One region of the Streptomyces sp. NPDC028722 genome, then DNA from elsewhere that is predicted to be linked to it. Evidence: riboswitches for the same ligand, from Rfam matches in the RefSeq annotation. Region 1 holds a riboswitch; each other region holds the start of a gene.
The links. A riboswitch is a leader RNA that binds a small molecule or an ion and turns the genes downstream of it on or off. The one in region 1 is predicted to bind cyclic di-AMP.

Region 1 (4,088 bases):
GTGCGCCGCGTGGCGAACCCGGACGCGCCCGACACCGAGGAACGCGAGCGGGACGAGGACAGCGAGGCCGCGATCCCGGACACCGGCCCGGACGACACCGGCGCCGCGGCCCCTGTCCGCTTCCACTCCAGGTGCGCGGCCGGGATCTCCTCCAGGAAGCGGGAGGGCGGGTTGTACGACGGCTGACCCCAGGCGCTGCGCAGCGCCGACCGCGTGAGGTACAGCCGCTCCCGGGCGCGGGTGATGCCGACGTAGGCCAGGCGCCGCTCCTCCTCCAGCTCCTTGGCCTCGCCGAGGGCACGCATGTGGGGGAAGACGCCGTCCTCCATGCCGGTCAGGAACACGACCGGGAACTCCAGGCCCTTGGCGGTGTGCAGCGTCATCAGCGTGATGACGCCGTCGCCGCCCTCCTCGTCGGGGATCTGGTCGGAGTCGGCGACCAGGGCGACCTGCTCCAGGAAGTCGGCGAGCGTGCCGGCCTCCCCTTCGCCGCGCTCCTGCTCGAACTCGAGTGCCACGGCGGCGAGTTCCTGGAGGTTCTCGATGCGGGTCTCGTCCTGCGGGTCGGTGGAGGCCTGCAACTCGGCCAGATAGCCGGTGCGTTCCAGCACGGCTTCGAGGACGGTCGCCGGTCCGGCGCCGGATTCGACGATCGTGCGCAGGTCCTCCATCAGCGTGTTGAACCGCTTCACGGCGTTCGTGGACCGCGCGGCCATGCCGTACGCCTCGTCGACCCGCTTCAGGGCCTGCGGGAAGCTGATCTTCTCGCGCTGGGCGAGGGCGTCGACCATGGCCTCCGCGCGGTCGCCGATGCCCCGCTTGGGCACGTTGAGGATGCGGCGCAGCGGCACCGAGTCCTCGGGGTTGGCGAGGACACGCAGGTAGGCCAGGACGTCCCGGACCTCCTTGCGCTCGTAGAAGCGGACACCGCCGACGACCTTGTACGGCAGGCCGACGCGGATGAAGACCTCTTCGAAGACACGGGACTGGGCGTTGGTGCGGTAGAAGACGGCGACGTCCCCGGCGCGCGCGTCGCCCGCGTCGGTGAGCCGGTCTATCTCGTCCGCGACGAACTGGGCCTCGTCGTGCTCGGTGTCGGCGACGTAACCGGTGATCCGGGCGCCGTGGCCGGCGTTGGTCCACAGGTTCTTCGGGCGGCGGGACTCGTTGCGCTCGATGACCGCGTTGGCGGCGGACAGGATCGTCTGCGTGGAGCGGTAGTTCTGCTCCAGCAGGATCGTCGTCGCGTTCGGGTAGTCCTCCTCGAACTGGAGGATGTTGCGGATCGTCGCGCCCCGGAAGGCGTAGATCGACTGGTCGGCGTCACCCACGACACACAGTTCGGCCGGCGGCAGGTCACCGTCACCGGGCGGTACGTCGGCGGCCTGCTCGCCCGTCCCGACCAGCTCGCGCACCAGGGCGTACTGGGCGTGGTTGGTGTCCTGGTACTCGTCGACCAGGACGTGCCGGAAGCGGCGGCGGTAGTGGTCGGCGACGTCCGGGAAGGCGCGCAGCAGGTTGACGGTCGTCATGATCAGGTCGTCGAAGTCGAGGGCGTTGGCCTCGCGCAGCCGCGACTGGTAGAGCGCGTACGCCTGGGCGAGGGTCTTCTCGAACCCGTCGGCGGCCTGGGCGGCGAAGTCCTCCTCGTCGATCAGCTCGTTCTTCAGATTGCTGATCTTGGCGCTGAAGGACTTGGGCGGGTAGCGCTTGGGGTCGAGTTCCAGATCACGGCAGACCAGGGCCATCAGACGCTTGCTGTCGGCCGCGTCGTAGATCGAGAACGACGAGGTGAAACCGAGCTTCTTCGACTCGCGGCGGAGGATGCGCACGCACGCGCTGTGGAAGGTCATCACCCACATCGCGTTGGCGCGCGGGCCGACGAGCTGCTCGACGCGCTCCTTCATCTCGCCGGCGGCCTTGTTGGTGAAGGTGATCGCGAGGATCTGCCCCGGGTGGACGCTCCGCTCGGCGAGCAGGTGGGCGATGCGGTGGGTGAGCACCCGGGTCTTGCCGGAACCGGCGCCGGCGACGATGAGCAGCGGGGAGCCGGCGTGCACGACCGCGGCGCGCTGGTTCTCGTTCAGCCCCTCCAGGAGCGCCGCCGCGTCGATCACGGGGCGCGGGGCGCCGTCGCGGTAGTGGGAGTCCCGGTCCGGCGGCACGTCGAACTTCCCGCCGAACAGATCGTCCGGAAGGGGCTCCGGAGCGTGGTCGTGCTCGGGCGGCGGCGGGAGCTCCTCGTCGTGCCCACGCGGGGGCTGGAGGTCCGCCAGGAAGCTGTCGTCAAAGAGGCTGCTCATCGCTCTCCGAGTCTAGGGCGCCCCACCGACAACCGGTCACCGTCCCGCAAGTCGATCTTCGCCACACGGGTGCCTCACGACCCCTCACGCATCGGAAGCGCCTGGTCACCTCCGCGTGAACCCGTCCCGAGGTCACGGAAATGTATCGGACATATTGCGCACCAACCTTCACAGAAGCCACACGAGTTGGCTAGGTTGCCGTCAGGCCGCACGACCCCCCTCCGGCGAACGTCGCCGGGCCGCGCGGCCTCCGCCGAGTCCGGCGTGCCCCCTGCGCGGCGCCCGGAGCCGGGGACCCACCGAATCCCGGGGTGAATCGGCCGACTCCCGCCCGGGACGACGCCGTAGGGCAACCCTTCCGTCCGCCCGAACCCGACAGCTAACCCGGTAGGCGGCAGCTAGGAAGGAGTCGCCTCCCTTGGCGTCGCACCGCAAGCCGCGCCCCGGCGGAACCCCCGGAGCGGGCGTCCGCACCCCCGCTCTCGCCACCGCCGCCCTCACCTCCCTCGCCGTGCTCTCCCAGACCGCGGAGGCCGTTCCCGAGGCCGGTCACGGCAGGCCGAGCCCGGAGGAGGTCGAGCGGAAGATCGACGACCTCTACCGCCGGGCGGACTCCGCGACCGGGACGGCCGCGGCGGCCGAGGAACCGGCCGGCGCCCCACGGCGGCAGGCCGACAGCCTCCAGCGGCTCCGTGACGAGGTCGCCCGGCGCGCGGCCCGGGCCCGTGCCGTCCCGGGCCCCCGCGGCGCCGCCCCGGCCCCGGCCCCGGCCCCGGCCATCCTGCCGCCCCCGCGGGGCGGGGACGCCGTGGTGCCCAGGGGGAGGGTGGGCGCCGCGACAACGGCAGCGGGCCGGGATGTGGTGGCACCCCGGTGGAACGGGAACGCCGTAGCACCGGCCCCCGGAGACATCACCACACTCGCACCGTCGGCACCGGCGGCACCGGCGGCCAGGGACGCGGTCGCACCGGGCCGGGGGATGGCCGTCGTACCGCCCGCGGACTCGGACGTACCGCACGGAGACAGCCGGCCGGAGGTCACCGCTCGGGACACGCGGGACCCGAAGGCGGTGAAGGCCGCCGTTCAGAGAAAGCTCGCCCACGCGCGCGTGCTGCTCGCACGGCGGACCGCCCAGGGTTCCGCGCCCTCCGGCACGGACGCGGCCAAGGCCGGGAAGGCCGTCGCCTTCGCCCGGGCCCAGCTCGGCAAGCCGTGCGTGTGGGGCGCCGCCGGTCCCGGCTCCTACGACTGCTCGGGCCTGACCCAGGCCGCCTGGAAGTCCGCCGGCGTCACCCTGCCGCGTACCGCCCGCGGCCAGGCCACCGCCGGCACCACGGTCCCGCCGGCCGACGCCCGCCCCGGCGATCTCGTCTTCTTCCACGGCGACCGCCGCCACGTCGGGCTCTGCACGGGCGACGGCATGATGATCCACGCGCCCAGACCGGGCGCGTACGTCCGTGAGGAGCCGATCTCCGCCGCCGGCGAGTCGGCCGTCCACAGCGTGGTGCGGCCGGGCTGACGCCCCGGTCCGGTCCTGGCCGGCCTACCGGGCCGGCGCGGACCGGCGGCCTACCGGGCCGGCGATCAGGTCCAGAGGACGGCGATGAAGATGTTCGCCGTGGTCAGCAGGCCGACGAGCGCGAACTGGCTCTTGTCGATACGCTCCTCGTCGCGCTTGACGTAGACCAGCCCGAGGATCACGATCAGCAGGGCCAGCTTCACGCCGATCTTCACGGTGTTGATGTGGTGGTCGTCGGCCTGGTTGAGGCCGACCAGCGCCACGCC
Region 2 (4,088 bases), on a different contig from region 1:
TGCCGGCGGAGAAGAGCAGTGCCGGTCCGGCCGGGGTCTTGGAGTCACGCACGGCGAGCAGCCCCGCTCCGGGGCCGGAGCGCGGCCGGGCCGTCTCCACGCAGTTGTTGGCGCCCGTGCTGTAGCTGCTGCGCAGCCAGCGCACGTCGCGCAGGTCGGTACTGGCAGGGATGCTCCGAGGCGGTGCGGGCATGGTGCCTCCTTACGCGCCGTCACCTATTGCGGCGATGTAGTCCAACGAGTCCTCGGGGGAAAGGGCGTGGAACTGAAGGGCGTGGAAGGCCTCGGTGTAGGCCACCAGGTCTTCTTTCCGTTCCAGGTAGAGGCTACTCGTCAACTGGTCGAGAACGACTACATCCAGATCGGAAGTGCTCGGAAATGAGAAGATAACGAAAGGCCCGGTGAGGCCGATATGCGCCCCGGCACTGAAGGGCAGGATCTGGAGCCGTACCTGGGGCAGCGAGGCGGCCTCCATCAGCCGCTGCAGCTGACGGGCCATCACCCGGGGACCACCGACCTCGCGGCGCAGCACCGCCTCGTCCAGTACGGCGCTCAGCGTCGGCGGCGGGTCCACGCGTAACACGTCCTGCCTGGCCAGACGCACCTCCACCAGCGTGTCCAACCGGTCCTCGTCCAGGTCCTTCACGGCCGCCCGGGTGACCGCGCGGGCGTACTCGGCCGTCTGGAGCAGGCCCGGTACGACCGTGGTCTCCAGGGTGCGCATGGCGCTCGCCTGCGACTCCAGGCTGATGAAGTCACGGTAGGTGGGAGGGAGTTCCCCGCGGTAGGCGTGCCACCAGCGGTTGCGGCCACCCGCGTCCTGCGACCCCGCCAGCATCAGCAGCAACTCGCGCAGGTGTCCGTCGTGGACCCCGTAGGCGTCCAGCAGCAACCGCAGATCGGCCGGTTTCACGCCGCTGGCGCCGGTCTCGATGCGGCTCACTTTCGACTGGTGCCAGCCGACGAGCCGGGCCGCCTCACCACTGGTGAATCCGGCACCGGTACGCAGCCTGCGCAGTTCGGCGCCCAGTTTCCGACGGCGCACTGCCGGACCGTTCTGCATGGGCTCCTCCTTACTCCTTCCGGGCCGCCCACATACGGTTTCGCAGCGCGGAGTTCACCGCTTCGAGCGACAGATATATGCATATCCCGGTGGATCGCTCCCCCTGACCGACCCGTTGATGGCAGTCTGGCGAACAAGCACCAGTTCCGGGACCGTACTCGAAGCATTCGCTGTATGTCGGACCGCGGTCCCGCGGGAAAGGGACGACGTCGCCATGGCAGACCATCTGGAAGCATCCATCACTCTGCCGAGCGATCCCGCCTCGGTCCACGCGGCCCGCTCCTACGTCGTGGGCACCCTCGCGGAGTGGGGCCTGCCGTCGGACACCGAAACGGCCGACACCGTGCGGCTCATCGTCTCGGAGCTGGCCACCAACGCCGTGCAGCACACCTTCGGCCAGTCACCCACCTTCACGGTCGACATCGCACTGGACCGTGACGAACACCTGCGGATCGGCGTCACGGACAGTCATCCCCGCTTCCCGAAGAGACTGCCCGCCGCCGTGCAGCAGGACAACGGCCGCGGCATGGTCATCATCCGCTGGCTCACCGCGGAGCACGGCGGCAGGCTCCGTGTCCGCCCCACCCGTGAGGGCGGCAAGACGGTCTGCATCGAACTTCCGTGGACGGTCCCGGCCGCCCCGTTACCGGCAGGCGGACCGCAGGAGCCCTGAGCATCGCGTCCTGGCCGCACGGCCGGCTCCGCCGGAGGATGTGTCGGCCCCGGGCCGCCCGCGGTGGCGGGCGGGCACCGGGGCGGCGCTACGGCGCTCGGAGCGGGACCGGAGCGGGACCGGCGCCGGCCGTTCGCCGGAGCCGGGGCCGGGCGCTCTCGCTCCGCGGCCGGGTCAGCTGACCCGGCCGTACCAGACGCTCCTGGTCCAGATCTTCTGAAGCCTCACCACGTCACCGGTCCTCGGGGCGTGCCAGATCTTTCCGTGGCCCGCGTAGATGCCGACGTGGTACACGTTGGAACCCGAGTGGAAGAACACCAGGTCGCCCGCCTTGCGGCTGCGGGCGGAGATGTGGTGGGTCTTGTTGTACTGCTGCGCGGCGGTGCGCGGCAGCTTCTTGCCCACCTTCTTGAAGGAGTAGAAGGTCAGCCCCGAGCAGTCGAACCTGCGCGGGCCCGTGGCGCCCCACTTGTACGGTGCACCTTTCTTGGAGGCCGCGACCTTGAGTGCCTTCGTCGCCATCGTCGCGGCGGACGCGTCGGTGGCGAGGCCGGGCACGGCGATCGAGCCGCCTACAGCGGCGAGGGTGAGGGCCGAGGCCGTGCCGGCTCTGGCCATCAGTGACGGGACACGATTGAGCGCAGTCATGCGCAACCCTTCGTCAGCCGCCTGTGAAGGATGACCTGTCGGATTCGGGCTGGCGAAGTTGCCCGGCCGTGTTGCCACGGCTTCACCCCAAGGGCGGCTCGGAACCCCGCCCGTCCGCGTCGAGCGGACGAACATGTGTTCCGGCGACCCGTCTTGCCTGGGTCCTCCACTCCTGCCGATCCACTCCTGTCGACCGGTCATCCGGGCGGCGGCAGGACTCGGCGTCCGCCCGGATCGCCCCGCCGCGGTGGCGGGGTCTTGTCGTCAGTCAGGGATCTTGACCTACAACTGTCGTAAAATCCCAACGGAATCGGGGATTTGTGGTGTTACTCACCACTCACCCGTTCGGGTGGACATCGCTGTGTTCGAGGCATCGTCAGGACCCGTGCGTAGCCCCGGACCTGGGGCTAAACGCTCTTCGGCACACACCCGACCCACATGCCGCACAAGTCGGGAAGCCCGAAAATCATTCCGGATATCCACCGGACGGTCGTACCTCGTTCGGACCGTTTCGAGTCCGCCGCGAACGGCAAGCGCCGACACGGGGACCCCGGCAGGCCGGCCGGGTGTCCGCCTCAGCCGACGGCGTCGGGCGGGAGCGCGACGCGAGCGGTACGGCGCTCACCGTCCAGCACGCGCAAGGCGCGTGCCAGCGTGCCCCCGTGCAGCTCCGTCTCGCCCCGCTGGTGCATCACCTCGAGCGCGTCCCTCAGCTCTGCCGCCTTGCGCACCAGGGCCTGCGCCGCGCGCAGCCCGTGGTACGTGTCCCCGGGCCGGGCCGGATTGACGCGGCCCAGCAGGTCGGCCGCCTCCAGATAACGGTCGATCAGGTCGCCCTCGGCGCGGGTCAGCGCGGGCAGCGGCGGCAGCTCCGGCTGCATCGGGGGGCTCACCTCGCGTCGGGTGCGCCGGGCGCGTCCCGGCGGCTGGGCACGATGTGGTCCACCAGGCCGTAGGCCAGGGCCCCGGGGGCGTCCAGGAACAGGTCCCGCGCCAGATCCTCGTGCACCTGCCCGGCCGTGCGCCCCGTGTGCCGGACGAGCATCTCCGCCAGCAGCGCGCGGACCCGGTCCAGCTCCTCGGCCTCGACGAGCAGGTCGCTGGGCCGGCCGCGCACCGGCTCGGGCAGTCCGGGCTGCTCGATCAGCATGCGCGCGCCGGGCAGCGCGTACCGCTTGCCCGGGGCGCCGGCCGCGAGCAGCACCGCGGCGGTGGAGGAGGCCTGTCCCAGGCAGTACGTCGCCACGTCGCAGCTGATGTAGCGCATGGTGTCGTAGATCGTGGTCATGGCGTGGAAGGGCCCGCCCGGCGAGTTGATGTACAGCGTGATGTCCCGGTCCGGGGCCGCGTGTTCGAGGTACATGAGCTGCGCCGTCACGTCGCTCGCGGCGACGTCGTCGGCCGGGGTGCCGAGGAGGACGATCCGGGACTCGAAGAGCTTCCCGTACGGGTCGAGCGTGCGGGCGCCGCCGCCCGTGCGCTCGGTGAACCCGGGCAGGACATGGCGGGCGGACGGTCGGGACATGGGCACACCCCTCTCGCGGTGGACCGGCTCCGGTCCACTCTCTGTGAAAAATGTACAGGACGTACAGAGCGGGGGAGGTGTGTGCCGGTGGACACGCCGCCCGCCGCGGCGGGGTCCGGGGCGGCGGGCCGCGGCTGCCGGGCAGGCCGGCCCCGCGGGGATGCCCCGTAAGCTGGTGG
Region 3 (4,088 bases), on a different contig from region 1:
GCGCACGGCCTCCCCGAAGGAGCTGACGTCTACGCCCGCGCGCGGCTGGTCAAGGAAGGAACGCAGCCCACACACACCCTGACCAGCTACTATCGGCCGGAGCACGTTGAGGGAACGCGCATTGTCGATCCCAAACCGGGCCCGGCCGGCAAGGGCGGCGGGTTCCGCGTGCTGTACGACGCGGGCTACGAGATCGATCACATGCGAGAGACGCTGTTTGCCCGGGTCCCCACCACTGACGAAGTGCAGCTCTTGCAGCTTGCGCCCGGCGAGTGGGTCGTAGAGCTACACCGAACGACCTTCACGGCCGATGGCACGGTGGTCGAATTTGCTTTGGGCGTGCATGCGGCGACGCGCTTCTCATGGACGTACGACTTCAAGGTTCCAGACTCGGCGGCGGAAGGCGGAACAGGGAAGTGATCTCGCAGCAGTCCTGGTCGGACGCTCAGCGTCTCTGGGACTTCCAGCAGATGGGGCACGAAGTGCGTCCGTGTTCGGTAGCCATCGGCCTAGGGAGCCATGATCTCGGGGTGGCCGACACCACGGCGGACCTCTTCCACCGTGGCATGGCGCCGCTCATCGTCTTCACCGGGGCGACCAGCAGAACGACGCAGGAACGGATGCCTCGCGGTGAGGCTGAGCACTACCGCGAGCGCGCTGTCGAGCTGGGGGTGCCGGCTGCCGCCATCCTTGTCGAGCCAAGGGCCCGGAACACCGGCGAGAACATCCGGTTCTCTCGCGCGCTTCTCGAAGAGCGACAGGTGCCTGTTTCATCCGTCCTCTTGGTCAGCAAGCCCTACGAGGAACGGCGCGCGTACGCGACGGCACGCAAGCTGTGGCCCACCGTCGAATGGGTGAGCACGTCCACTCTTATGGGGTTCCGCGACTACGTCGACTCGATTAGGGACCCACGGCTTGTGGTGGACATGCTGGTCGGCGCTCAGCAACGACTCATGATCTACCCCCGCCAGGGGTTCATGATCGAGCAGGAGACTCCGAGGGACGTCGAGGCGGCTTACGAGCGTCTCCGTGACGCCGGTTTCACGAGCCGACTCGCCCCGGAGACGACCCATCGTGCCTGATGAGGCGCGGTGAGTCCGTCTCAGTTTCCGTCTCGTTCAGCCCCGTCCACCCTCGTTCACTGAAGTACGCGCCCCGCTCCGGGGTACTGCGCTGAACAAGGATGAACGGCCCCGGATCAGCCCCTGACCGGCCCGGACAAACCTGCAAAGCGAGTTACGCTGGTTCATTCCAGTTACGGCCTCTGCCTGCCTGGCCAGGCACACCAGAAGGGCGGCATGCGGAACGGGTGCCGCCCCGCCTGCTGCCGAGGCGACCAAGGCAGGCGATCACTTCTTCCGTTCACGGGCTACGTTGGATACCTTTTCGCCAGTGACTGCGATACGCGTTGATGATGATTTTGTGGTGCGCAGCGCTTCCCTTGCCCATTCAAGGGCGGCGTCACGCGTCTTTAGCGTGACGATAACCCTGCGACTTCCAGCAGCCATAACCGACCATCCTCTACGCGTTTTGAGCACAGTGAGATTTCGCTTAGATGCACCCTTGCTGGTCCGCAAGCGAACTTTTGCGCGATTGCTGCTTTTCGCGCTCTTCATCTTCGGGCTGCGGGCGGCAATCCATTTTCTCGCGAATGCTTTTGCGCTGATTGTTTCTGGCGAGAATTCCTTTTGCTGCGCGATGGTGGCCACTTCGGGGACAGGGAATTCACCTAGCTCGCTACCCCCTACCGAAGTGCTGGCATCTGCGTAGCCCAAACGCCCGTCCGCAAATTGCTCCACCTTGCGGACCTCGTAACCGTCCTCGCCGATTTCACTCCAGATAATCACTGGGTCATCGGGAGATGTGTGATGCCAAGCAACCTTGAGGTAACGCATGTTAATTCATTCCCCAGTCCTTGATCCGTCCCGTCAGGTCGAGCGGATCGGTTCCGGGTACCACGTACACATGGGCCCGTCCAAAGCGTACTGTCAGTCCGGTCGTCTCGATCTGGATGAAGTGAGTGAACTTGGCTGCACAGTACGGTATCCGCACGAGAGCCTGGGACAGGTGGGAGCCGGTCAGGCTACCTGGGGCGATGTCCGTCAGGTACTGGCCGTCTCCGTGTCGGGCGTCCTTCGAGTTCTTACTCCGGAGGGAAGGAAGCAGGAGTCGACTCTCAAGGATCCTGCGCTGACCCTCTTCGGTCGTGTAGTGGAAGAGGTACGCAGGGTGGTCGACAGCGCCTGCGGCGTCATCAACGTTCTGGGGCACGGAAGACCTTTCGCCACCGCCTGCGAAAGATGACCTGTCGGGTTCGGGCTGGCGAAGTCCCGGCCGCACTCAACGGCTTCACCCCAAGAGAGGGGATGAACCTCTCGTTACGCTTGGGTCTTCCGCTCCTGCCGGTCCGCATGTGAGTGACCTAGCACCCGTACGGCGGCAGGACTCGGCGTCCGCACAGGCTGCCCCTTCCCGGTGATGGGGCCCGATGTCGCCCCAAATTCTACCAGTGGCAGTGGAGTTGACACCCACGACGCCAGTGGGGACTGGGCGAAGCGCGGAGGCCGAAGGCCCTGGGCTGTCGGGTCGCCCGTGGGCCGCCGCAGGGTGGCCCTCAGCGGCCGACAACACCATCGGCCACCGTTCCAACACAGACCAGCTCTGCATCCACGTCGATCCTGTGAGGTCGCTCGGGCCCGACGTCGCTTCTTCACTAAGGGCGACGTCCGAGCCGCCATGTCGCCGCAGCTTCGATGCTTAGAATGCCTGCGGTGATCCCCTCGGTATCTAGATGGGGCATCCATGGGGCACCGGACGTCGGCCAGCGGAAAAGTTGAGGTAGGTCGGCGCTTGCTACGTGTAAAACCTGTCGGTCGTGCCCTAGGGCCGTCTATGGCGGCGGCCGATCGGCCTCGGCCGCCGCGGTGGTGTGGCGGTGGCGCCAAGAGGTCCTCACTCCCCAGTCGGCGACGCGCTGACGGCAGTCGTTGACGGCAACAAGCGTGCACTTCGCCGAACGTCGGTGAGCCTTCGTGCACTTCGCCGGCGAGGTCTGAGCCACGAGAACTAGGCCACTGAGCCGGCGGGATGAACCCCTAATTCCGTGCGCCAGTCATCATGCCAAGGCTCCCACGACTCGCCACCACTGCGGAGAGGCCCGACCCCGGCGGCGCATAAGGCAGGGCCGGTTTTCGTCGCGTGTGCGACGCACTCTTTGCCGCCTTCCAGCCGCCTCTGGTGCAAATCATCACGAACGGTACTTATTGGAGTTCGGATCTTAAGGGCCCTGCCCAACGTTAGGATTACAATTACGGGTTCCACTCAGTCACCTCGCGCCCTGATGACATCGGCCAAAACAGCCCGATGTGTGCGCTGACACAAGTACCCTACTGGCATGCCGCACTTCGACACCGTATGGCCAGTTGCATCATTTGTATTCGGTGCAGCTCTTGCGCAGCTCAATTCTTCCCTCGCCGAGAAGCGACAGAACGCGCGAGAGAGAGAAGCAAGGGAATATGAAACGAGCAAGGCTTTCCTTGAAGGAAAAAAGAACTTCGAGATACAAGTCCTATCTGACGTCTATGGAACGCTTAACAAGCTGAGGGCGGCGGCAGATGCGCTTGCGAGATGGCACCGGAGTCACGAGGGCGACAGAGACTCAAGCGCAGCGGAAGAGTTGTGCTCTCGCCTACAGTCGGAGGCTGCGGAGGTGTGGCGCTTGAATGAATTGCTGTTTGATGATGAGCTCAATGAGCTCGTCACTGAATCGATGTCTCGCGAACTATTCCCTGACGGGCCTAGAGTAATACCGGCTCAAGAGGTGCTGGAGGGTTACGGCGACAGCATTTGGGACGCTCATGCTGCTGTGGCCGAAAAACTGAAAAAACTTTATACTTCAAGTTAGGTCAGAGACGTCGGGCGACGTCAGGGGTGTCTTCACTCCCCAGTCGGCGACGCACTGACGGCAGTCGTTGACGGCAACAAGCGTGCACTTCGCCGTACCCCGGAAAGCCTTCGTGCACCTCGCTGGCGAGGTCTGAGCGACGAGAACTAGGCCACTGAGCTGGCGGAGCGAACTCCTAAAGCGG
Region 4 (4,088 bases), on a different contig from region 1:
TCGCCCCCGTCAGGCTCCGGCCCTCCTCGTCGCGGCCGGCGTGACCGGTTCCGCCATCGCCATTCCGCTCCTCGGCGCCGCGAGCGCCCACGCGGCCGACGGCACCACCTGGGACAAGGTGGCCGAATGCGAGAGCGGCGGCTCCTGGAGCGCGGACAACGGCAACGGGTACTTCGGCGGCCTCCAGATCTCGCAGGACGACTGGGCCAAGTACGGCGGCAGCCAGTACGCGGCCAGCGCCGACCAGGCCAGCCGCTCCCAGCAGATCGCCGTCGCCGAGAAGATCCTCGCCGCCAAGGGCACCACTCCGTGGGCCACCTGCGCCCTGCTGTCCGGGCTGACCTCGAACTCGGGCTCCGTGGACGTCGACACCGGCGTCGGCGGCACCGGCGGCACCGGCGGTTCCGGTGACACCGGCGGATCCGGAGGTTCGACCGGCACCTCGGACTCGACCGGCTCGCCGGGATCGGCCGGTACGTCCGGCAGTTCCGGTACTTCCGACACGTCCGGCACGTCCGGCTCGCCGGATTCGCCGTCCTCCACCGGTGCCGGCTCGCACACCGGCTCCGGTTCCGGTTCCGGTTCCTCCTCGGCCCCGGCCACCACGCCGACCGCGAAACCGGACAAGGGCACCGGCAAGGCCACCGGGACCAAAACTCCCGAGTCCGACAAGTCCACTCCGTCGGACGCCGGAACCCCGCAGGGTGCCGACAGCTCGGCCACGGCCACCCCCGACACCGGCAATCCGGACAATCCCCAACAGGCCGCCGGTTCTTGGAGTCTGGTCGACACCGGCAGCCTGGACGCCGGCGGGCGCCACCGCGGCACGAGTGCGGACGAAACCGTGACAAACGGTCAAAGTCCCGCACTGTCCGGCCGCCACGCCTCCCGGGAGTCGGACGCCTACACCGTCCACGAGGGTGACACCCTCGCCTCCATCGCCGACTCCCTTGACGTCGACGGCGGCTGGCGGGCGCTCTACGCCGGCAACAAGAAGGCCATAGGCACCGACCCGAACCACATCAGTGCCGGTCAGACCCTCGAAGTCGGGTACGAAACGGACGCGAAATAGCGAGAGTTGACGCCTCATTTGGCGCTTGATGTCCGTTTTGGCGAAAGTGTGGGATGAGTCTCAGAAGCCCTGATCGTCTTTGAAATTCCGTCGATCACGTGTCTACGGTCGAGATCGCTCGTCACCACGAGCCCCGGCAGTCGCAACGCCGAATCCTGCCAGCGGTTGCCCGGGAACAGTCGTCGCGTCAAGCGCCGCAGGCAGGAGCGGGGGACCCAAGGTAAGTGCCGGGACCAGCAGTCGAAGAGGCTGGCACCGGCTGGGGGTGAAGCCGCACCTCGCGTGACAGCGAGAGGTGCGGCCGGGCAACTCAACCGGCCCGAACCCGACAGCTCACCTCGCAGGCGTCGGTGAGGGGATAGATTCATGCTGTTTTCCGCCAAGGGCAAGCACCGTCGTCCGTCCAAGGCCGTTCGTGCCATCACGCTCGCCGGTGTCACCGGCGCCGCCGTCGCCGCCCCGCTGATGGCGACCGGCACCGCCTCCGCCGCCACCACCTCCGAGTGGGACGCCGTCGCCCAGTGCGAGTCCGGCGGCAACTGGGCCATCAACACCGGTAACGGCTACTACGGCGGTCTTCAGTTCTCCGCCTCCACCTGGGCCGCGTACGGCGGCACGCAGTACGCCGCCACCGCCGACCGGGCCGGCAAGGCGCAGCAGATCGCCGTCGCCGAGAAGGTCCTGGCCGCGCAGGGCAAGGGCGCCTGGCCGGTCTGCGGCACGGGCCTGTCGGGCGCGTCCTCCAGCGGCTCCGCCCCGAGCACCACCCCGGACTCGGCCGGTACCACCACCCGCTCCACCGACCAGCAGACCGCCTCCCGCTCCGCCGAGCGCCCGGCCGCGTCCGCGAGCCAGGCCCCGAGCCAGGCGCCGAGCCAGAGCCAGAACAAGAGCAAGACCGTCACCACCCCGACCGGCAAGACGGTCAAGAAGGGCGACGGCGAGTACAAGGTCGTCACCGGCGACACCCTCAGCTCCATCGCCACCGCGCACCACGTGCAGGGCGGCTGGGCGAAGCTGTTCGAGCTGAACAAGGACATCGTCCAGGACGCCAACCTCATCTACCCGGGTCAGCAGCTGCACCTGAAGTGACCCCCGGCTCCGCACGGAGCCACAGCCCCCTCACACCCGGCCCGCATACCGAGGGCCCCGTGAGGGGGTCCCCGTCCCCACGGGCTCCCCGCCCCGGTGCGTGTTCCCCCGTACGCACCGCGGCGGGGCTTTTTTCTGCCCGCCGCCCTTTCCCCTCCGTCCCGGCCCCTTTTCGCCGATCCCCTTTGTTTCGGCAACAAACAAAAGGTACGGTCGCCTTGTCCACGGGACGGTCGGTCGGTGGCCGACGCCCCCGGGACGGTTAGGCTCTAGTCGCAAGGCACAGCCGTAAGGCACCCAGCCCCGCACTTCCAGCGTCACATCCAAGAAGGAGATGCTCGTGCCGTCCATCGACGTCGTCGTAGCCCGGGAAATCCTGGACTCCCGAGGCAACCCCACGGTCGAGGTCGAGGTCGGCCTCGACGACGGCAGCACGGGTCGTGCCGCCGTTCCGTCCGGCGCCTCGACCGGCGCCTTCGAGGCCATCGAGCTGCGCGACGGTGACCCGAACCGCTACCAGGGCAAGGGCGTCGAGAAGGCCGTCCTCGCCGTGATCGAGCAGATCGGCCCGGAGCTGGTGGGCTACGACGCCACCGAGCAGCGCCTGATCGACCAGGCCATGTTCGACCTGGACGCCACCGACAACAAGGGCTCCCTCGGCGCCAACGCCATCCTCGGCGTCTCGCTCGCCGTCGCCCACGCCGCCTCCGAGGCCAGCGACCTGCCGCTCTTCCGCTACCTGGGCGGCCCGAACGCGCACCTGCTGCCGGTGCCGATGATGAACATCCTGAACGGCGGCTCGCACGCCGACTCCAACGTGGACATCCAGGAGTTCATGATCGCCCCGATCGGCGCGGAGTCCTTCTCCGAGGCCCTGCGCTGGGGCACCGAGGTCTACCACACGCTGAAGAAGGTCCTGAAGAGCAAGGGCCTGTCCACCGGTCTCGGCGACGAGGGCGGCTTCGCCCCGAACCTCGGCTCCAACCGCGAGGCCCTCGACCTCATCCTCGAGGCGATCAAGGAGGCCGGCTACACCCCCGGCGAGCAGATCGCCCTGGCCCTCGACGTCGCCGCCTCCGAGTTCTACAAGGACGGCTCGTACGCCTTCGAGGGCAAGTCCCGCTCCGCCCAGGAGATGACCGAGTACTACGCCGAGCTGGTCGAGGCGTACCCGCTGGTCTCCATCGAGGACCCGCTGTTCGAGGACGACTGGGAGGGCTGGAAGACCATCACCGACCAGCTCGGTGACAAGGTCCAGCTCGTCGGTGACGACCTGTTCGTCACCAACCCCGAGCGCCTCGCCCGGGGCATCGAGGACGGCGCCGCCAACGCCCTGCTGGTCAAGGTGAACCAGATCGGCTCGCTGACCGAGACCCTCGACGCCGTCGAGCTGGCCCAGCGCAGCGGCTACAAGTGCATGATGTCCCACCGCTCCGGCGAGACCGAGGACGTCACCATCGCCGACCTGGCCGTCGCCACCAACTGCGGCCAGATCAAGACCGGCGCCCCGGCCCGCTCCGAGCGCGTCGCCAAGTACAACCAGCTGCTGCGCATCGAGGAGATCCTCGACGACGCCGCGGTGTACGCGGGCCGCTCGGCCTTCCCCCGGTTCCGCTCCGCGGACCAGTAGGCACAGCGCTCCGCGGACCAGTAGGCACAGCGCTCCGCGGACCAGTAGGCACAGCAGGGGCTGAGCCTGCCCGGGCTATGTCCTAGCCAGTCGTACGTACGTCCCCGTACCCGGTCCCGTACCGTGTCCGGGGACGTACGCGCGTGTGACGGGAGGCGGGAAACAATGGCCGTGAAGGACCGTGACCGGTTCTCCACCGCGACGAGGCTGCGGCTGCTCGGCGAGCAGACGGCGGCCCGGGTCTACCGCTCCCAGACGAAACGCCAGGCCCGCCGCTCCCGGCTCACCGGACGC

Region 2: another riboswitch for cyclic di-AMP. It lies ahead of AB0F03_RS25505 (C40 family peptidase); the one in region 1 lies ahead of AB0F03_RS17435 (C40 family peptidase).
Region 3: another riboswitch for cyclic di-AMP. It lies ahead of AB0F03_RS06310 (HYD1 signature containing ADP-ribosyltransferase family protein); the one in region 1 lies ahead of AB0F03_RS17435 (C40 family peptidase).
Region 4: another riboswitch for cyclic di-AMP. It lies ahead of AB0F03_RS05660 (transglycosylase family protein); the one in region 1 lies ahead of AB0F03_RS17435 (C40 family peptidase).

Annotation. Positions count from the first base shown of each region.
Region 1 covers NZ_JBEZWU010000009.1:259,008-263,095, reverse strand. The annotation lists gene pcrA (DNA helicase PcrA) at 1-2,303, opposite strand, end outside; cyclic di-AMP (ydaO/yuaA leader) riboswitch at 2,545-2,713, shown strand; gene AB0F03_RS17435 (C40 family peptidase) at 2,722-3,822, shown strand; gene AB0F03_RS17430 (hypothetical protein) at 3,888-4,088, opposite strand, start outside.
Region 2 covers NZ_JBEZWU010000018.1:123,803-127,890, forward strand. The annotation lists gene AB0F03_RS25490 (DUF397 domain-containing protein) at 1-193, opposite strand, end outside; gene AB0F03_RS25495 (helix-turn-helix transcriptional regulator) at 203-1,063, opposite strand; gene AB0F03_RS25500 (ATP-binding protein) at 1,278-1,736, shown strand; gene AB0F03_RS25505 (C40 family peptidase) at 1,911-2,384, opposite strand; cyclic di-AMP (ydaO/yuaA leader) riboswitch at 2,387-2,524, opposite strand; gene AB0F03_RS25510 (hypothetical protein) at 2,960-3,265, opposite strand; gene AB0F03_RS25515 (ATP-dependent Clp protease proteolytic subunit) at 3,274-3,909, opposite strand.
Region 3 covers NZ_JBEZWU010000003.1:227,134-231,221, forward strand. The annotation lists gene AB0F03_RS06295 (GntR family transcriptional regulator) at 1-420, shown strand, start outside; gene AB0F03_RS06300 (YdcF family protein) at 417-1,082, shown strand; gene AB0F03_RS06305 (hypothetical protein) at 1,350-1,895, opposite strand; gene AB0F03_RS06310 (HYD1 signature containing ADP-ribosyltransferase family protein) at 1,897-2,271, opposite strand; cyclic di-AMP (ydaO/yuaA leader) riboswitch at 2,274-2,438, opposite strand; gene AB0F03_RS06315 (hypothetical protein) at 3,395-3,904, shown strand.
Region 4 covers NZ_JBEZWU010000003.1:85,163-89,250, reverse strand. The annotation lists gene AB0F03_RS05665 (transglycosylase family protein) at 1-1,072, shown strand, start outside; cyclic di-AMP (ydaO/yuaA leader) riboswitch at 1,255-1,434, shown strand; gene AB0F03_RS05660 (transglycosylase family protein) at 1,439-2,164, shown strand; gene eno (phosphopyruvate hydratase) at 2,505-3,794, shown strand; gene AB0F03_RS05650 (septum formation initiator family protein) at 3,960-4,088, shown strand, end outside.